DNA from 4 places in the Dactylosporangium sp. CA-139114 genome. Region 1 is predicted to be linked to each of the others. Evidence: riboswitches for the same ligand, from Rfam matches in the RefSeq annotation. Region 1 holds a riboswitch; each other region holds the start of a gene.

Region 1 (4,894 bases):
CGCGGGCGGCAAGTACACCACGTACAGGGTGATGGCCGCCGATGCCGTGGACGCCGCGGTGCACGGGCTGGGCGGGGCGATACCGCCGTCGTGCACCGACCAGACGCCGCTCGTCGGCGCGGACGGCTTCGCGGCCCTGTGGAACCAGCGCGCCGCGCTCGCGACCGGCAGCGGCCTGCACGTCGCCCGGATCGAGCATCTCCTCGGCCGCTACGGCAGCCTCGTCCCCGAGGTGCTGGAGCTGCTCGCCGCCGACCCGCGGCTGGCGCGGCCGGTGCCCGGCGCCGACGACTACCTGATGGCGGAGGTGCGCTACGCCGTGCTGGCCGAGGGCGCCCGGCACGTCGAGGACGTGCTCACCCGCCGGACCCGCATCTCGATCGAGACGTTCGACCGGGGCGTGACGGCGGTGCGCCCCGTGGCCATGCTCATGGCCGACGCGCTCGGCTGGACCGCCGAGCAGGTCGACCGCGAGGTGGACAGCTACCGGCTGCGCGTGGAGGCGGAGCGGGCCTCCCAGACCCAGCCCGACGACCGCACCGCCGAGCGGATCCGCCGCGCGGCCCCCGACGTGGTGCCGGTGGTGCGCGCCGCCTGACGCACACATCGACAGACTTCCCTTCGATCGGCGCCGCTTCCTGAGAGAAGTCGCAGGTGGCCGGGGTGCACAAGGCATCTCGGCAGTTCCGATCGAGGGGTTCACCTGCGCCTGAGAAGCCGCTATGGTCATGGGGCTCGCCGCGAGTGATCGTCACCGTTCCGGTGACGGCGCGGCGGCCCGCCGAGTCGTGCTCGAACGAGCCGGGGACCCAAGCATCACAGGGGTGAATCCGTGCGGCCACGCGCCGCACGGTAGGGCGATCCTCCCGCCCGAATCCGTCAGCTAACCCGGTAGGCGGCACCGGAAGGAGCAGCACATGCACGCCCTCACGCGGGGCCCCACCTCGGCTCATCGCCCAGCGGACCCACCGGCCCGCCCGGATCGCCGCATCGGCTGACGCTCCGGCCCGCACACCGCTGCCCGATCACAACGCCACGACCGCCACTGTCCGCAGTGGACGGTCGATCGCGCATTCCCCCGCTCCGCACCGGACCCCCGGCCCGGAGTCGAACACTGTCGAGGTTTCCCGTGCAGTACCAGTGCAAACCCAATCGTCCCGACAATCTGAACCGTTCGCTCCGGCCGAGGTGCGCCCGTGCCGGCCGATGAGACCATCGGGCGGCACCGGCGGCAGGAGCAGCCCGGCCGTCGCCTCCCGGCCCGCCGCGGCATCGCCCTGTACTCCGCGGCCGCCGTCGTCGCGTTCGCCGTCATCGGCGCGCTGCTGTCGTTCACCTCACACGGCCCGAGCGCGCTGGCCGTGGCCCAGAACGAGTCGTCGAACCTGAGCGCCGACGAGCGGGCGGCCGACGCCGTGAACCGCGCATCGCGCGGCGAGGCGCGAACCGGCGACACGCCCAGCCGGCAACCGTCGCCGAAGGCGAGCGCCGCGGCGAAGCCGTCACCGGCGAAAACCACGGCGCAGCCGCCGCCGGGCACGGCCACCGCCGCGCCGACGACCGCCCCGCCCACGCCGGCGGTCATCGCCCCGATCGGCGGGCTGAGCCAGGCCGAGATGAACAACGCCGTGACGATCATCCGCACCGGACAGCAGATGGGCCTGCCCAGCCGCGCGTTCGTCGTGGCCCTCTCCACCGCGCTGCAGGAGAGCCACCTGCACAACCTCGCCAACTCCAACGTTCCCGAGTCGCTCAACCTGCCCAACGAGGGTGTGGGCAGCGACCACGACTCCGTCGGGCTGTTCCAGCAGCGGCCGAACTGGGGCACCGTCGAGGAGCTGATGAACCCCGCGGAGTCCGCGCGCCGCTTCTACAACGCGCTCATGGAGGTCTCCGGCTGGCAGCAGATGGACGTCACCGTCGCGGCGCAGACGGTCCAGGTGTCGGCGTTCCCGGACGCGTACGCCCAGTGGCAGTCGCTCGCCGAGCAGGTCGTCACCGCCGTGCCGTGATCCGCCCGCGCCCCGGGGTTTGTTAGGCGCCCGGGGCGGCGGGTAGACGCCTGCGGAGACGAAGGAGGTGGGGCGTGACCCAGACCCAGCACCAGGACGTCGTCGACGTCCTGAAGAACCAGCACGCCGAGATCAAGGTCCTCTTCAACCGGCTCGCCGGCGCGCAGGGCGACCAGAGGCGAGCGCTGTTCTTCGACCTGGTCCGGCTGCTCGCCGTGCACGAGAGCGCCGAGGAGCAGATCGTGCACCCGGAGGCCCGCCGGGCGCTGGGTGACCGCGGCGACCAGGTCGTCGACGCCCGGCTCCACGAGGAGTCCGAGGCCAAGCAGGTCCTGTCGGAGCTGTACGACCTGGGCGTCGACCACCCGGAGTTCGACGAGCGGCTCAGCGCGTTCGCGGCCGACGTCATCGAGCACGCCACCCGCGAGGAGGCCGAGGAGTTCGAGCAGCTGCGGCGCACCGTCGAGCCGGAGAAGCTGCGCCGGATGGCCTCCGTGTTCGAGGCGGCCGAGAAGCTCGCGCCGACCCGGCCGCACCCGGCCACGGGTGAGTCCGCGACGGCGAACCTGCTCGCCGGTCCCCCGATCGCCGTCTTCGACAAGATCCGGGACGCTCTGCGCCGGACCTGACCCACGAAGGCCCGCACCGGCCCGCCCGGTGCGGGCCGGAGCCGGTTGGTGTCAGGTGCCGGGCGGTGGGTAGTTCACGCCGCCATGACGGCTACGCAGACGGACGCCGCCCGGGCGGATCGCGGCATCGTGCTACCCGGCGTCGTGCTCGGCGCCGGCCTCGGCGGGTTCGTCGACGGCATCCTGCTGCATCAGATACTGCAGTGGCACCACATGCTCAGCAGTACCACCAGGTATCCGGCGGACACGCTCGCGGGTCTGCGGGTGAACACGCTGTGGGACGGGCTGTTCCACACCTGCACCTGGCTGGCCGTGCTGACCGGCCTGGCGCTGCTGTACTCCCGGATCACGGCGGGGCGCGCCCGGGTGTGGGGTTCGCGTGTCCTGTGGGGCTGGGTGCTGGTCGGCTGGGGCGGCTTCAACCTCGTCGAGGGCACGGTCGACCATCAGATCCTGGGCATCCACCACGTCCACGGCGGACCCGACCAGGGCTGGTGGGACCTGGGCTTCCTCGTGCTCGGCGCCGTCCTGATCGCCGCCGGCTGGCTGCTGCAGCGCTCCGCCCGGCCGGGCCGCCGCACCCGGTGAGCCACGCCCATCCCGCCGGCGGCGGCCTGCTGCCGGTCCTGGTCCTCGCCGGTGCGCTCGGCTACGACGCGATGGCGAGCCTCGGCCGCCGCCACTGGCCCTGGTGGCGCTCGGCGCTGTTCCTGACCGGCGCCGCCCTGCTGGCGGCCGGCCTGGACCCGGCCGTATCGCCGTGGCCGGCGGGCGACTTCCGCACCCACGTGCTGCAGCACCTGCTCGCCAGCATGCTCGCCCCGCTCGGCCTGGTCCTCGGCGCGCCGGTGACGCTGCTGCTGCGCACCGTGCCCGCCCCGACCGGCCGGCAGCTCACCCGGCTGCTGCACACCCGCCCGGCCCGGCTCCTCGGCAGCCCGTGGACGGCGCTGACCCTCACCTCCGGCGGCCTGATCGCGCTCTACGGAACCCCGCTCTACGCCGCCACGGCCCGCGACCCCGGCCTGCACGAGCTCGTCCACGCCCACATGCTGCTCGCCGGGTGCCTGTTCACCTGGGTCGTCGCCGGCCCGGACCCGGCGCCGCGCCGCCCCGCGGTCCGCGTGCGGCTCGTCGTGCTCGGCGTCGCCATCGCCGTGCACGCCACCCTGGCCCAGCTCCTCTACGCCGGGCTGTTCCTGCCCGGCGCGACCGTCCCCGCCGCCCAGCGGCACGGCGGCGCCGCGCTCATGTACTACGCCGGCGACATCGCCGAGTTGCTGCTCGCCTTCGCGTTGGTCACGACGTGGCGTCCCGTGCCCGCACGGCGATCACGCGAGCGCGCGCTGGTGCCGGCGGCGGGAGAGGTCACTCATTGCGGGCGGTCTCCGGTCCGGTGATGCGCGACAGCAGCGGCAGGGTCGCGGCGATGATGGCCATGGACACGGCCAGGCCCAGCGCGGCCAGGGCGTAGTAGGACCAGTCCGGCGCGGCCAGGGTGTAGCCCATCTGCGCGCGCAGGAACAGCTGGGCCGCGGCGAACCCGGTGACCGCGGCCAGCACCGCGACCGCCAGCAGCGGCACCGCCGACTCGAGGGCGACGACGCGGCGCAGGGCCCGCAGCGGGACGCCGGTGAGGCGCAGCAGGCTGAAGGGGCGCTTGCGGTCGGCGATGCCGGCGGCGACGCTCACCGCCAGGCTGCAGCCCGCGATCGGCAGGCTGAAGAGCATGATGACGTCGGCCAGGCGCTGGAACAGCGCCATCTGGGTGCGGGAGCTGCTGCCCCGCTCGAGGTCGGTGAGCGCCGGGACCTCGTAGTCCGGGAAGGCCAGCGTCAGCGCGGTGCGGGCCCGTTCGTGGGCGGCGGTGGTGCCGTCGAGGCCGACGACGACGCTGTCGGGCGGGAGCGCCGCGACCTGCTCGGCGGTGACGGACGCCGCCGGCCAGACGGTCGCCGCGCCCGTGCCGGTGCGCGTGCGGTCGAAGCCGACGAGGTTGCTCCAGATCTGGGCGTACTCGGCGCCGGGGGCGCACGTGCCGTACTGCGGAATCCGCGCGAGATCGGCGCACGCGACGATGCTGGAAGGGCTGGCCGGCCCGTCCTCGGGATTGTCGTGCAGCACGAGGGCGAAGGTCACGCCCGGCACGCGGCGCAGCCGATCGGACACGTCCTGCGGCAGGGTGCCCTGCGGCCCGACGTACTGGTCCATCGTCACCGCCGCGAGGTCGCTGTAGAGCACGCCGCGCTCGAG
Region 2 (4,894 bases), 4.4 Mb from region 1:
TGGCCGCTCGCCGACGCGCTCTCGGCCGGCCTGGGCGGCCCGGAGCGCGTCACCATGGGCTTCCCGCGCCGCTAGGAACCACCAATCGCCGGCGTCGCCGGCTCAGGGTCTGCGGGCGAAGATGGCCGCGCCCGGGGACTTGGTGTGCTGGTCCAACAACACGGTTGTCTCCACCGTGAAGCCGGCCTCCGTCAGCCACTCGGTCATCCGGGCCGGTTGGCGGCGGTGGACGTTCACTCGCATCGGGTGGCCGCCGTAGCCCTCGGTCTTCAGGCGGGCTCCGTCGCCCGCGTGGAAGCCGAGCAGCAGGACGCCGCCCGGGTTCAGGGCTCGGTGGAAGCCGGCCAGGGCCGGCGGGATCGACTCGTCGGGGATGTGGATCAGCGACCAGAAGGACAGGATGCCTCCGACCGGGGGGAGGGTCAGCTCCGTCATGTCGCCCACCTCGAAGGTGAGCCTGGGGTAGGTCGCACGGGCCAGGTCGATCATGGCCGGGGACAGGTCGATGCCGAAGGCGTCCGCGCCGAGCTCCGCCAGGTGGGCGGTCACGTGGCCGGGGCCGCAGCCGATGTCGGCCACCCGGGCGCCCGGCGGGAGCAGGTCCGCGAACAGTCGCAGGATGGCGGTCAGGTACGGGTCGCTGGTCAAGGCGCCGGTCACGAACTCGGCGTAGCTCTTGGCGACGGTGTTGTAGGAGGCGCGGGTCTCCTCGCGCCATGCGTCGTCGGGCATGGCCGGACACGTTACGCCGAGTGTGGGTTTTCTGGGCCCACGGACGTGGCAGAGAGGCCCGCCAGGGCCGAACGGTGTCTGACGGGAGCAACGGTCGTGCCCCCGGCGGACCGGAGCAATGAATCTTGTAACGCATTGGAGGGAACGCGCTCGAAACGGCCGCGCCGGCGTGGCGATTCGGGGCACCATGCCCGGTTATGCGCCGCCGCCGGTTGTTGCTGTGTGCCCTGCTTGCGTGTCTTGTCGGGCTTGCCGGCCTCGCGGTGCGGCGGGCGTCGGCGCCGCCCGGGCGGAGTGCGGCCGAACCACTGACCGGGCAGTCCGCGAAGGCGCCCGGCATGGGTAGCGCGCCGGCCGTGGCGGTGCCGTCCAGCGGGCCGGCCGGCTCGCCGGTGCACGGGGCCGTCACGGTGCGGTACACCTTCGACGACGGCCTGGCCGAACCGGTCGCGGACGTCTCCGGGCGGCTGGCGCTGCGCTCGCGGCGGGCCGAGGGCGGGCAGCTCGCCACCGTGGCCCACGACGGCGGACTCGCGGTGCGTTTTCCGCCCCGGTGTGAGCATTACGGTGCGCAGAGTTGTGCCCGCGTGATCCTGCAGAGTGCTCCGGCCGGGTTTCTCAATCCCGGTCGTGGACCCATTACGTATGGGGCCAGTGTGCTGGTTCAGCCGGAAGAGACTTCCAAGGGCGCCAATGTCGTCCAAAAAGGGTTCTCGGTCGGTGACAGTCAGTTCAAGTTGCAGGTCGACGGCGAGGCCGGGCGGCCCAGTTGTGTGATTGTCGGCACGCGTTCGTCGAGCATTTTCGTAGCGCTCTCGACACGTTCCGTGGCCGACGGGCGGTGGCACCGGCTCGCGTGTTCGCGCAGTAACTCGCTGCTCACGGTGTCTGTCGACGGGGTTGAGGCGGGGCGGGTCACCATTCCGTCGTCACTGTCGATAGTGAACGACGATCCGCTCTGTATTGGCGGCAAGGGGACTAGCGCGAACAACGATCAGTTTGTAGGGGCAATCGATGATGTGTTCGTCACTCGAATTGCCTGACCTTCGGGACAAATCGGACAACAATTGGATGCCGACTTGTCCATGAGAACCTGGCGCGCCTAACGTGAATTCGCGCCGGCTGGATGTCCGCGCCCACCACGGGCGCGCCAGGCGGCACCGCCGAGTCGATTTCGAGCCGGGGACCCACGTGTTCCACCGGGGTGAATCCGCGAGATCGCGGTAGGGCGACCTTCCCGCCCGAACCCGTCAGCTAACCCGGTAGGCGGCCATGGAAGAAGGAGTATCTCCTCGGTGGAGACCCATCTGAGGTGGACGCGGCGGCCCAACCGACTGGTCCGGCTCCTCGTCGCCACCCTCGGCGGTCTGTCCCTCGCCGTCGGCGTCACCGGCCTCGCGCACGCGGACCCCACGCCCGGCGAGATCGAAAAGCAGATCGACGAGAAGTGGAACACGATCGAGCCCGTCGTCGAGCAGCACAACCAGCTCAAGCTCGAGCTCGCCGCCAACAAGACCAAGCAGAAGCAGCTCGAGGACGCGATCGCGCCGCTGAAGGCCCAGGTCGACGCCGCCTTCGACAAGGTGAGCGCGTTCGCCGTGCTGCAGTACAAGAACGGGCGCATCTCGAAGCTCGACGCGATGCTCACCACGGGGTCGCCGGACACGTTCATCGACCAGATGACGATGCTCAACATGGTGGCCAAGGACGAGCAGGACCGGATCAAGGACGTTCTCGTCGCCAAGCAGCAGTACGACGCCCAGAAGCGTCCCCTCGACGAGCTGATCGCGAAGCAGGCCGAGCAGGAGGCCGCGCTCAATCAGCAGGAGACGCAGATCAACGCCGACATCAAGAACCTGCAGGACATGCGCCTCCAGGCCTACGGCAGCGGCAGCGGCACCGGGTCGCTCAAGCCGGTCGCGTGCCCGCAGCAGTACGACGGGAGCCCCGGCAGCCGGGCCGCCCAGTTCGGATGCCAGCAGATCGGCAAGAAGTACGTGTGGGCGACCGAGGGTCCGAACACGTTCGACTGCTCGGGCCTGACGATGTGGTCCTGGAAGCAGGTCGGCGTCACCTACCTGCGGCACTACACGATGTGGCAGTACCAGGACACCAAGCGCGTCTCGCGGGCCGACCTCAAGGCCGGTGACCTCGTCTTCTTCTACCCCGACAAGCACCACGTTGGGTTGTACGTCGGCAACGGCTGGATGGTCCACGCACCCAACCCCAGCCAACCGGTGCAGATGAAGAAGATCGACTCCGAGCCGATATCCGGATACGGCCGGGTGGCTTAAAAAGGGTGGGCCTTCGGGCCCACCCTTTTTTACTGCGTCGGCCAGGTGCGCCAGTTCTGCCAGGAGCGGCTCGGGGTGGGGCCGCGCTGACCCTGGTACCGCGAGCCGTACACCGCCGAGCCGTACGGGTGCTCGGACGGTGAGGACAGCCGGAAGATGCACAGCTGCCCGATCTTCATCCCCGGCCAGAGGCGGATCGGCAGGTTCGCGACGTTCGACAGCTCCAGCGTGACGTGGCCGCTGAAGCCGGGGTCGATGAACCCGGCGGTCGAGTGCGTCAGCAGGCCGAGCCGGCCGAGGCTGGACTTGCCCTCCAGGCGCCCGGCGAGCTGGTCGCCCAGCGTGATCACCTCGAGCGTCGAGGCGAGCACGAACTCGCCCGGGTGCAGCACGAACGGCTCGCCGTCGTGCACCTCGACCATGGAGGTGAGCTCGTCCTGCTGGATCGCGGGATCGATGTGGGTGTAGAGGTGGTTGTTGAACACCCGGAACCAACGGTCGAGCCGCACGTCGATGCTGGACGGCTGCACCAGCGCTTGATCGAAGGGCTCGAGGCGCAGTTGGCCGGCGTCGAGCTCTTTGCCTAGGTCACGGTCGGAGAGCAGCACCTTCAGAGGTTACCGAGTTGGCTTCGTCGGCTGCCCGGCCGGTGGCGGCCAACGCCTGCTTGGTGACACCGATTGCTACTTCCAGGGCATCTGGGGAGAAATGCGAAAAAGCTTCCCGCATGTGTACTCCCAGAGGCGCGAAAAACTCCGCCGCCAGCGCCCGGGCCTTCGGCTGAATGTGCAGGTGAAGCCGCCGGCGGTCCTCGGGATCGGGCCGCCGCTCGACGTGGCCGGCGCGCTCGAGCCGCACGAGCAGCGCCGTGGTGGCCGCGGGGCTGAGCGAGAGCCGGCGCGCGAGCTCGCCGGGCGTCAGCGGCGTCTGCTCCTCGGCCGCGCGCCAGATGTGCGCGATCGCGTTCATGTCGGTGCGATGCAGCCCGTGCGCCCGCGCGAACACGTCGACGAACCGGTCCGCCTCGACGTTGAACCGGCGGAGAAGATCGATGAGCTCGTCGGCAGGCGTCACCGTTTCAGTTTGCCCCGTTCGGGGAATTCGGCAACGATCGTACACGTGTTCGAGTACTTTTGAGGCATGGCAACGTGGGCTGAGTTCGCCGCCGCCGACCCCCTGCTGGCGTCGGCCATTCGCACGCTCGTGTGTCAGTACGGCCCGGGCCTGGGCTACCTGGCAACCGTCCGCCCCGACGGCGGCCCCCGCATCCACCCCGTCTCACCGGTGATCACGGACGAGGGCCTGTTCTGCTTCGTCCTGCGCTCCCCGAAGCGCCACGACCTCGACCGCGACGGCCGCTACTCCCTGCACAGCTTCCCGTCGGAGGACACCGCCGACGAGGCGTACGTGTCCGGCCACGCGAGCGTCGTGTCGGACGCCGGTCTGGTCGAACGCCTCGCCCTGCTCATGCACGCGGCGCCGGGCATCGACTGGAAGCTGTACGAACTGACCGTCGACCTGGCGATGTACGTGCAGTACGACACTCCGACGACGTCGACGCGCACCGTGTGGAAGGACCGGCCGGGGCATGTTCCGCGGGCGCGGCATAATGGTCCGTGCGCTAACGCCGTGGATTCGGTACAGTAGGCGTCGCTCGCGGGTGTAGTTCAATGGCAGAACATCAGCTTCCCAAGCTGACAGTGAGGGTTCGATTCCCTTCACCCGCTCCATCGCAAAGGCCCTGGTCAGGACGTTGGTCCGACCGGGGCCTTTGCTTGGTCGATCACTTTGAAGTGCTGCTCCGCACCTCGAGTATCGACGCCGTGGCCGCGTCGAGCGCTGCGTGTATACGTCGATGTATACGGATC
Region 3 (4,894 bases), 1.4 Mb from region 1:
GACCGCCGGGGCGAGCGGGGCGGCGACGGGGCCGAGCCCGGCGACCGCCCAGCCGGCGTCGCCGGGCAGCGGCTCCTGCTCGAGCACCCAGGCGAGCATCGGCACCGCGCGGGGGTCGCCGAGCCGGGCGAGCAGGGCGAGGAGACGCCCGACGGTCGGCGGCTCGGTCGGCCACTGGATGATCCAGGGCGGCAGAGCGCGGCGCAGCGGGGTGTGGGGCGCGCGGCGCTCGGCGGACTCGACCAGTTCGGCGAGTGCGTCGGCGACCGGCGCGGCGAACCGGCCGAGGTCCGCCAGGACGCCCGCGGCCCGCGGCCGCACCACCGGCTCCCCCGTCAGGGCCAGGTCCGCGATGCGGCGCAGGATGTGGGTGTACCGCCCGCGCCAGCCGTGCACCAGGTTGCTCGCGGGATGCAGCGCGTCGAGCTGCCACTCGGCATCGGCCGAGCGCAGGCCGGCGAGGAGCACCGTGATCCGGTCGTCCACCCGGTCGCCGTAGGCGTCGCTGACCGCGCGCACGAGCTCGTCCATCTGCGGGTGCCCGCGCCCGGCGTGGAGGTGCTCGCGCATCTGCCGGATCTTGCCCACGAGCGTGTCGGTCTGGAAACCGGCCGGGGCGGCGGGCGCGGGCGGCACCGAGTACCCGGCGGCGATGAGCGCGACGGCCGTCTCCGCGGGGGCCGGCACCCCGAGGCGGGCCAGCGCGGCGAGCGCGCCGAGGCGCAGGCCGGCATCGGGCTCGGCGGTCGTCAGACCCTCGAGCCAGGCGATCGCGGCCGGGTCGGTGGTGGCGAGCCCGGCGACGGCGGTGACGATCGCCCGGCGCACCAGCGGGTCGGGCTCGGCGTCGGCGTGCCGGCGGAGCAGGCCGACCGTGGCTTCGGGGGCTTCGGCGCAGATCGCGCGCAGGAGCGGTACGACTGCCGCCCGCACCTGCGCGTCGGCGTCGTGGAGCAGCGCGAGGAAGCGGGGGCGCTCGGCGGCGAGGGTGGCGTTGGCCGTCCGCGTCCGCCCGGCGAGCGGCTGGTCCCAACCGGCGCCGGCGACGCTCGCCAGCAGCTCGATGGCCGCGGCCCGGCCGGGCACCCCCGGCGTGGTGGCGATGCGGGTGAGGAACGGCAGGGTCTCGAGGGTGCAGCGGTAGACGTCGCCCTGGTGGTGCACGACCCCGTAGAACTGGTCGAGCGCCACCTCGCGCACGGCCGGGTCGGGGTCGGCGAGGCCGCGCAGGATCGCGGGGACGCCCGCGGCGCAGCCGTAGGCGTGCCGCAGCCGCTTCCACGCGACGGCATCGAGCCCGGCGAACACGTCGGCGTCATCCATGGGCGGCGATCCTACGACGTGTCCGGCCGGGCTCGGGTCCCGCCGGTGGGGTTACACGCGGCCGTAGCCGTAGAGCGAGTCGATGTCGATCGGGGCGACCTTCACCACGGTCCGGCTGTTGGGGGCGTGGATGATCTGGTTGTTGCCGATGTAGATGCCCACGTGCCCGAGGCCGTTGTAGAACACCAGGTCACCGGGGGCGAGCTGGGCCCGCGAGATGTGCTTGACCTTGCCCCACTGCTGCGCGGCGTTGTGCGGCAGCGTGACGCCCGCCGCCTTCCACGCCATCATGGTCAGGCCCGAGCAGTCGAACGTGTTCGGGCCGGCGGCGCCGAAGACGTACTTCTTGCCGAGCTGGGCCCACGCGTAGCTGACCGCCTTGCCCGCCGCGCCGGAGACGGCCGGCGGCGGTCCCGGGTTGGTGGTCGGGTTGGCGGTCTTCACCGGGGTCTTCGCCTTCGCCGCCGCGGCGGCCGCGGCCGCGTCGGCCTTGCGCTGCATCTCGTCGAGCTTGGCGATGTTGCCCTCGATCTGCTTGCGCCGCGCCTCGAGGTCGGCCTTCTGCCGGCTCTGGGCCGCGAGGGTCTCGTTGAGGCGCTGCTTCTCGGCGTCGACGCCGGCCTTGGCCGAGGCATACCTGGCGAGGTCGGCCTGCTGGTTGCGCGAGATCTGCTGCAGCGTGCCGACGCGGTCGAAGAAGCCGTCCGACGACGTGGCACCCAGCATCAGCGACCAGGAGCTCAGGTTGCCGCCGGACTTGTAGGCGTTGACGGCGATCTGGTCGGCGGTGGCGCGGGCGGCGTCCATGCTGGCCTCGAGCGGCTGCAGGTCGGTCTCGCGCTGCTTGATCGTGGCCTGGGTGGCCTCGAGGTCACCGTTGATCTTGTTGTAGTCCTCGACGATGTGCTCGAGCTCCGCATTGCCCTTGTCGATCTGGGCCTGGAGTTCGTCGTGCGTCGGGTCGGCGTGTGCGGCACACGCCGGCGCGACCATCGCCGCGACCGCCACTCCGATGAGGAACGAGCGCAGCGCCGTCCGTCGGTTGAACACGGCAAGCGTCCTTCTTCGCATCCGCCTACCGGGTTAGCTGACGGGTTCGGGCGAGAAGAAGGTTCGCCCTACCACGACCGTGACGGTCGCGGATTCACCCCTGGAGCAAGCCCCGGATGGGTCCCCGGCTCACGCGCCGGCGCCTGTTGCCAGGGCCGTCGTACGACTCGGCGGAGCCTGCCCGGGCCGCCCTCGGTGAGCGGCTGTGGCCTGGCAGGCCGCACCAAACGTATCGGCGGGATCCCGGCGGCGGAACCGCCCTAAGCAACACTTAACGTTCGCTCAAAGATCACGTTGCGGCGATGGCTACCGATATCGCCCGATTGCTCCCGATCACGGCCGCGGCCCGTCCAGCGCTGCGCAGCGGTTCAGGCGATCGCCGATCTCGACGGGGACGGCCCTCCTCGCCCGCAAGCATCTCCATGCCGCACACAACGCCACGGCCGCGCGGCAGCGGGGGACGGGCCGGCGACGCTCCGAAGTGGACACTGCCGGGCCGGCGGCGGAGGAAACGTTCCAACGAACGGGTGTACCCGCACCACCCCCGCCGCGGATCGACCCGGCGGGCGCGAGCAGCCGAAATGCGCACAGGAAGGCCGGATTGCGCCGGGCCGCCCACCACCGCCGGGCCATGTAGGCCCTTGTTCGCGCACGCCGGGCACGAGTAACGTCACGGACCGTGAGCGCAGTCCAGCGTAACAACGTCCGGCTGCTCGGGCCCGAGCACGCCCCGGCCGTCGTCTTCGCGCACGGCTTCGGCTGCGACCAGCACATGTGGCGGCTCGTCGCGCCGCGGTTCGCCGACGATCATCGCGTCGTGCTGTTCGATCACGTCGGGGCCGGCAACTCCGATCTCGGCGCCTACGACCCCCGGCGGTACACGTCGCTCGGCGCCTACGCCGACGACCTGCTCGAGCTGCTCCACGAGCTCGGCCTGCGCGAGGTCGTGTTCGTCGGGCACTCGGTCGCCGCGATGATCGGGCTGCTCGCGGCGAACGCCGAGCCGGACCGGTTCGCCAAGCTCGTGCTCGTCGGCCCCTCCCCGCGATACATCGACGACCACGACTACTACGGCGGCTTCAGCGCCGGCGAGATCGACGAGCTGCTGGAGAGCCTCGACCGCAACTATCTCGGCTGGTCCGCGGCGATGGCGCCGGTCATCATGGGCAACGCCGACCGGCCGGAGCTCGGCCAGGAGCTGAGCAACAGCTTCTGCCGCACCGATCCGGCGATCGCGCGGCAGTTCGCCGAGGTGACCTTCCGCTCCGACACTCGCGCGGATCTGGGCAAGGTGAGCGTGCCGACGCTGATCCTGCAGTGCTCCGAGGACGTCATCGCCCCCCGGGAGGTGGGGGCGTACTGCAACGCCAACATCCCCGGCAGCACCCTCGTCGTCCTCGACGCGACCGGCCACTGCCCGCACCTCAGCGCCCCGGACGAGACGTTCGCGGCGATCGACGGTTTCCTGCGGACGGGCTGACGCGTGCCCGAGCCGCTGCCCGAGGAGAACGCCGAAGAACTGTACGACAGCGCCCCCTGCGGGTATCTCACGCTGTTGCCGGACGGCACCATCGTGCGCGTGAACCGCACGTTCCTGCGGTGGACCGGCTGGCGCCGCGACCAGCTGGCCGGCCGGCGCGTGCACGAGTTCTACGCCGCCGGGAGCCGGATCTGGCACGAGACGCACCTGGCGCCGCTGCTGCACCTGCAGGGCGAGGTCCGGGAGGCGGCGGCCGAGTTCCGCAAGGCCGACGGCTCCCGGCTCGACGCGTTCGTCAACGCGGTGCTGCGCGCGGGTCCGGCCGGCAGCCAGGCCCTCGTGCGGATGACGGTGTTCGACGCGAAGGAGCGCCGGATGTACGAGCGGCAGCTGCTCGAGGAGCGCCGCAGCGCCGAGCGCAACGCGACCCGGGTTCGGCTGCTGCAGGAGATGGTGGTGCGCTGCGCCGCGATCGGGCGGGCCGAGGAGATCGTCGCGCCGATCGTGCGGGTCGGCGACGAGGCGTTCGCAGCCTCGGCGACCCGCGTGTGGCTGCTCGACCCGGCGCAGGCCGCGCTGCGCCCGCTCGGCGTCGCCGACGAGCTCCTCTCGCTCGACGACCAGGCCCCGGAGGCGCGCGCCGCGGCCCTGCTCGACGTCGTCCGGCACGCCGAGGAGGACGGTGGCCTGCGCCTGGTCTCGCCCATGCTGGCGGATCAGCGGGTGCTGGGGGTGGTGTCGTTCGTGTTCGCGCCCGACCGGCCCGGCTCCGGCGAGCCGCAGCCCGCGCGCCCACAGGCGTTCGGCGAGGACGAGATCGAGCTCATGCGGACCGTCGGCCGGCAGGCCGGGCAGGCCCTCGAGCGCATCCGGCTGCTGGAGGAGACGACGCGCCGCGCGTGGCAGTCGGGCTTCCTGGCCCGGCTCAGCCGCGACCTCGCCGAGACCGTCGGCTTCACCGGGCGGGCGATGCGGCTCGTGGAGCTGCTCGTCCCCGACGTCGCCGGCTACGCCCAGATCGACCTCGACGCCGTCGCGCCG
Region 4 (4,894 bases), 4.7 Mb from region 1:
CGCCTACTGGTCACGTTGGGTTGATCGGCTAGCCGGGTGCAGGGGTGGCGGGCGTGTGGCAGGGTGGGACAGTGTCCCTGACCCCCAGCTCTCCGACCAGCGCGCCACTGCCGCTGCACCGGGCGGCGCGCATCGAGGACGCGTTCCACGGCCTCCTGGAGCGGCGGCTGCGCCGGCGGGGCTGGAAGGTTGCCGTCACCGCCTACACGGGCTACGGCTCGTCCGCGACCGAGACCAGGCCGGGCTGGGTGCGGGTCCTCGGCCGGGTGCTGCTGGCCCGCATCGACCCGAGGCCCGGCAAGCGCCTGAAGAAGCTGCGCGGCTGGCGCTCGTTCACCGCCGTGTCGGTCAGCAACGCGCTCGTGCGCATCGAGGTCGGCGGGCGCGCCAGCGAGGTGCGCTGCGACCGGGGCGGGTTCATCGACTTCGTGGTCGAGGCCGACCTGCCCCCCGGGTGGGGCACGGTGACGCTGCAGTGTGAGGACAGCGCCCCCGTCGAGGCGCCGATCCGGATCATCGACCCCGTCGCCACCCGCTTCGGGATCGTCTCCGACGTGGACGACACGGTCATGATCACCACGCTGCCGCGGCCGCTGCTGGCCGCGTGGAACACCTTCGTGCTCGATGAGCACGCCCGGGCATCGGTACCGGGGATGGCGGTGCTGTACGAGCGGCTGGTCAACGCCAACCCGGGCGCGCCCGTCTTCTACCTGTCCACCGGCGCCTGGAACGTGGCGGCGACCCTCACGCGGTTCCTGTCCCGGCACCTCTACCCGGCCGGGCCGCTGCTGCTCACCGACTGGGGGCCCCAGCCGGACCGGTTCTTCCGCAGCGGCCAGGCGCACAAGCGGGCCTCGCTGTCGCGGCTCGCCCAGGAGTTCCCCGACATCCGATGGCTGCTCGTCGGCGACGACGGCCAGCACGACCCGGAGATCTACGCCGAGTTCGCCGCGGAGCACCCGGACAGCATCGCCGCGGTCGCGATCCGGCACCTGTCGCCGACGCAGGCGGTGCTGGCCGGCGGGTTCCCGGGCGTGGCCGGCAGCCCGCGGCGCTTCCCGCCCAACGACCGGCGCTGGCTGGGCGCCCCGGACGGCGCCGGCCTGTGGCGCCTGCTGCGGGACACCGAGATCCTCTAGTGCTTGGTCGCCGCCGTTGAGCTCATCGGCGCGCCGACCTTCTCGATCAGGTCGTGCAGCACCTGCTCGGACTGGTCGTGCGGGACCTGGCAGGTGCCCGCGGCGAGGTGGCCGCCGCCGCCGTACTGCAGCATGACCGACCCGATGTCCGTCGGGGACGTGCGGTCCAGGATCGACTTGCCGACCGCGAAGACCGTGTTGAGCTTCTGCTTGCCCCAGATGACGTGGATCGAGACGCGGGCCTCGGGGAAGAGTGCGTAGACCATGAAGCGGTTCCCGGCGTAGATCGTCTCCTCGTCGCGCAGGTCGACCACGACCACGTCGCCGTGCATGTGCGACACCCGGCGCAGCTGGTCCACGAAGAGGTCCTGCTGCTCCCGGAACAGCTCGGCCCGCTCGGCCACGTCCGGCAGGGCCAGGATCTCCTCGACGTCCTGGTGGTCGATGCACGCGTCGATGAGCTGCATCATGAGCTGGTAGTTGGAGATGCGGAACTGGCGGAAGCGGCCCAGCCCGGTGCGGCTGTCCATCAGGAAGTTCAGCAGCGTCCAGCCGGTCGGCTGCAGGATCTCGGTGATGTCGTACTGCGCGGAGTCGGCCCGGTCCACGGCGACCATGAGCTCGTCGGAGACCTGCGGGAAGCGCTCGGCGCCGCCGTAGTGGTCGTAGATCACCCGGGCCGCCGACGGGGCCTCCGCGTCGATGACGTGATTGGTCGCCTGCCCGTGTTGGAGCTTGGCCGCTCTGAGCGTCTCCGAGTGATGGTGATCGAAGACCAGGTGGGCGCCGGGGGCGTACGGCAGGTTGGTGAGGATGTCCGTCGGCCCGACCTCGACCGCGCCGTCCTGCACGTCCTTCGGGTGCACGAACGTGATGTCGCCGATGAGGTCGAGGTGCCGCAGCAGGACCGCGCAGACCAGTCCGTCGAAGTCGCTGCGGGTCACGAGACGGTACTTCACTGCTATTCCCCCTGCGACGGAAACGGCCGGTCGATGGTTGCCCCATCGGCCGGCCGGTCGCGCGTTTGAGGATTACAGGATCGACAGGTGCACGTGATTCGTGTGGTCACTGGAGGGATCGCCGGCGACGCCGCTGTAATGGTGCCAGCCCACCGCCGGGGTCCAGATCTCCTTGAACCAGATGACGTACATGACGCCGAGCTGGTTCGCGTTCTTCACGAAGTACGCGGCCAGCGTGCTGCCGTAGACGTAGTCGTCACCGGAGGCCACGCCACCGAATCCGTTCTTCGTCTGGACCGAGAAGTCGCACGCCCGGCCCTTGGGGTGCTCGTAGGGCCCGCTCGGCCGGAAGCACGCGACGAACCGCTTGAAGCCGTCCTTCTGCGCCTCCTGCATCGCGTGGAGCATGCGCGGGGTGATGCAGCCGGTGGTCGTGGGGTCCTTGACGCTGCACGACTCCTTCGGCAGCCCGCCGCTGGACGTGCGCGGCACCGGGTCGGCGGTCGGCAGGTTCGCGGTGACGAAGCCCTTGCTCGGCCCGCCGGCCAGCTTCAGGGCGGTCTCCGCGTCCTTCTTCTTCTGCTCCATCGTCTGGACCTGCTGCTGCTGCGCGGCGACCTCGTCCTCGAGCGCCTTCTTCTGCGCGGCCTGGCTCTCCTTGAGCCCCTTGAGCTCGTGCAGCAGGTTGTCGTTGTGGTGGGCGATCTGGTTGATGGTGTCGGCCCGCTCGGCGAAGCTGTCCGGGGTGCCGGCGTCCATCAGCGCGGCGAACGTCGTCAGCGGGCCGGTGCGGTAGGCCGCGACGGCGACCGCCGCCACCTGCTCCTGGACCGTGGCCAGCTGGGCCTCGGTCGCCTGCAGCTGCGCGGTGAGCTCGCCCTGGCGCTTGACCGAGGCGTCGAACTTCTCCTTCGCCTCGGACCAGGCGCGGGTGCTGTCCTCGAGCACGGAGCCCAGGGTCGGGTTCGCGCTGGACCCCTCGTCGCCGGTGTCGCCGCCGGGCTCGGCCGCGGCGGGCGTGGCGGCGAGCCCCCCGACTACCAGAGCCGCCAGCAGCGCGACGATCATGCGCCGGTAGGGATGTCGCGATGACATCTGGTTCGTTGTTCCTTCCGTCGGCCGCCGACCGAGTTAGCTGACGGGTTCGGGACGGAACGATCCCTACCGCCCCTCCGATCGGGAAGGGCGGACTCACCCCAACGTAACGGTGGGTCCCCGGCTCGCCACGTGCGGCGATTGGGCGGCAGCCCCGCCCGGCACCGGGGGCGGCGCCTGCTGGACGTGACCGTGGGTCACTGTACCCAGGGCGCTTCTTTTGCGCACCGCACCGTTTGTGCGGAGATCTTTTCGACCTGGACTAAGTGATGCAGATCACTCGCCGCGCCCGGGCCTCAAGGCAACCGTAAATATTCTTCATAAAAAGATGACGTTCGCTCCTTCGACCCGCGGTGCCTGGTCATATGGGCTGGTCAATCGGCTGGTTCAGAAGGAGTGATCAACGGTGTCGAGAGTCCGCCTGCTGGCGATGCTCGCCGCGGTGACCATCGCGGGAGGGGTGGTCGCGGTGTTCAACATGCTGCCCGCCTCGGCCGCGTCGTGCAGCCCCGCGTGGCAGGCCTCCGCGGTCTACACCGGAGGCGCGACGGTCTCCCGCAACGGCCACAACTACCTCGCCAAGTGGTGGACGCAGAACGAGGCGCCGCCCGGGACCACCGGGGTGTGGCAGGACCAGGGCTCCTGCGGCGGTGGCGGCGGTTCGCCGGCGACCCAGCCGCCCCAGACCGGCTCGGCCGGCGGCTGCGACTTCCCGGCGTGGGTGCAGGGCCGCAACTACGTGACCGGCGACATCGTGAAGTTCACGGACGGCAAGTTCTACATCGCCGAGCACGACAACCCCGGCTACAGCCCCGTGATCAGCACCTGGTTCTGGGACCCGTACACCTGCTCGGGCACCGGCACCGGCACCGGCACCGGCGGCGGCACGACTCCGCCCCCCTCCAACGGCTCCTTCGTGGTCAGCGAGGCGCAGTTCAACCAGATGTTCCCGGGCCGGAACTCCTTCTACACCTACTCGGGCCTGGTGGCGGCGCTGTCGGCGTACCCCGGCTTCGCGAGGACCGGCTCGGACGACGTGCGCAAGCAGGAGGCGGCCGCGTTCCTGGCCAACGTGAACCACGAGACCGGCGGCCTGGTGTACGTCGTGGAGCAGAACACCGCGAACTACCCGCACTACTGCGACACGAGCCAGTCCTACGGCTGCCCGGCCGGCCAGTCGGCGTACTACGGCCGCGGCCCGATCCAGCTGTCGTGGAACTTCAACTACAAGGCCGCGGGCGACGCGCTCGGCATCGACCTGCTGCACAACCCGAACCTCGTGCAGACCGACTCGGCCGTCGCCTGGAAGACCGCCCTCTGGTACTGGAACACCCAGAGCGGCCCCGGCACCATGACCCCGCACAACGCGATCGTGAACGGCGCCGGCTTCGGCGAGACGATCCGGAGCATCAACGGCAGCCTGGAGTGCGGCGGGCGCAACCCGGCGCAGGTCCAGAGCCGCGTGGCGGCGTACCAGCGCTTCGTGTCCATCCTGGGCACGGGCACGGGGGCCGGCTCGCTGTCCTGCTGATCTTTCTCCCTCCGAACCCGGCGGCGGCCCTCCCATGGGGTGTGGGGGGCCGCCGCCGGGCGTTTTCGGGTCTGGTCGGCGGGGCTCGGGAAACGCGCGCGATGTCGAGGGGGCGGGCAGGGTACCCTGTTGGGCGCGGGCTGCTAGCTCAATGGCAGAGCTGCGGACTT

Evidence for each region. Region 1 has a riboswitch for cyclic di-AMP ahead of ACQP2P_RS20345 (hypothetical protein). Riboswitches for the same ligand answer to the same signal wherever they lie in the genome.
Region 2: it holds a riboswitch for cyclic di-AMP, as region 1 does, so the genes downstream of both, ACQP2P_RS00385 (NlpC/P60 family protein) here and ACQP2P_RS20345 (hypothetical protein) in region 1, are expected to answer to the same signal.
Region 3: it holds a riboswitch for cyclic di-AMP, as region 1 does, so the genes downstream of both, ACQP2P_RS13945 (NlpC/P60 family protein) here and ACQP2P_RS20345 (hypothetical protein) in region 1, are expected to answer to the same signal.
Region 4: it holds a riboswitch for cyclic di-AMP, as region 1 does, so the genes downstream of both, ACQP2P_RS44830 (coiled-coil domain-containing protein) here and ACQP2P_RS20345 (hypothetical protein) in region 1, are expected to answer to the same signal.

What each region holds. Positions count from the first base shown of each region.
Region 1 is NZ_CP192080.1:4,479,177-4,484,070, reverse strand. It holds gene ACQP2P_RS20350 (glycerol-3-phosphate dehydrogenase/oxidase) at 1-598, shown strand, start outside; cyclic di-AMP (ydaO/yuaA leader) riboswitch at 770-913, shown strand; gene ACQP2P_RS20345 (hypothetical protein) at 1,197-2,012, shown strand; gene ACQP2P_RS20340 (hemerythrin domain-containing protein) at 2,087-2,641, shown strand; gene ACQP2P_RS20335 (DUF2243 domain-containing protein) at 2,726-3,229, shown strand; gene ACQP2P_RS20330 (cytochrome c oxidase assembly protein) at 3,226-4,041, shown strand; gene ACQP2P_RS20325 (FtsX-like permease family protein) at 4,010-4,894, opposite strand, start outside.
Region 2 is NZ_CP192080.1:80,874-85,767, forward strand. It holds gene ACQP2P_RS00375 (class I SAM-dependent methyltransferase) at 103-732, opposite strand; gene ACQP2P_RS00380 (LamG-like jellyroll fold domain-containing protein) at 930-1,775, shown strand; cyclic di-AMP (ydaO/yuaA leader) riboswitch at 1,884-2,016, shown strand; gene ACQP2P_RS00385 (NlpC/P60 family protein) at 2,028-3,026, shown strand; gene dcd (dCTP deaminase) at 3,056-3,634, opposite strand; gene ACQP2P_RS00395 (MarR family winged helix-turn-helix transcriptional regulator) at 3,615-4,100, opposite strand; gene ACQP2P_RS00400 (pyridoxamine 5'-phosphate oxidase family protein) at 4,167-4,673, shown strand; tRNA gene ACQP2P_RS00405 (tRNA-Gly) at 4,683-4,756, shown strand.
Region 3 is NZ_CP192080.1:3,068,624-3,073,517, reverse strand. It holds gene ACQP2P_RS13950 (HEAT repeat domain-containing protein) at 1-1,323, opposite strand, end outside; gene ACQP2P_RS13945 (NlpC/P60 family protein) at 1,375-2,373, opposite strand; cyclic di-AMP (ydaO/yuaA leader) riboswitch at 2,381-2,525, opposite strand; gene ACQP2P_RS13940 (alpha/beta fold hydrolase) at 3,053-3,853, shown strand; gene ACQP2P_RS13935 (SpoIIE family protein phosphatase) at 3,857-4,894, shown strand, end outside.
Region 4 is NZ_CP192080.1:9,954,472-9,959,365, reverse strand. It holds gene ACQP2P_RS44840 (App1 family protein) at 78-1,139, shown strand; gene ACQP2P_RS44835 (exopolyphosphatase) at 1,136-2,098, opposite strand; gene ACQP2P_RS44830 (coiled-coil domain-containing protein) at 2,171-3,193, opposite strand; cyclic di-AMP (ydaO/yuaA leader) riboswitch at 3,203-3,351, opposite strand; gene ACQP2P_RS44825 (glycoside hydrolase family 19 protein) at 3,600-4,724, shown strand; tRNA gene ACQP2P_RS44820 (tRNA-Lys) at 4,862-4,894, shown strand, end outside.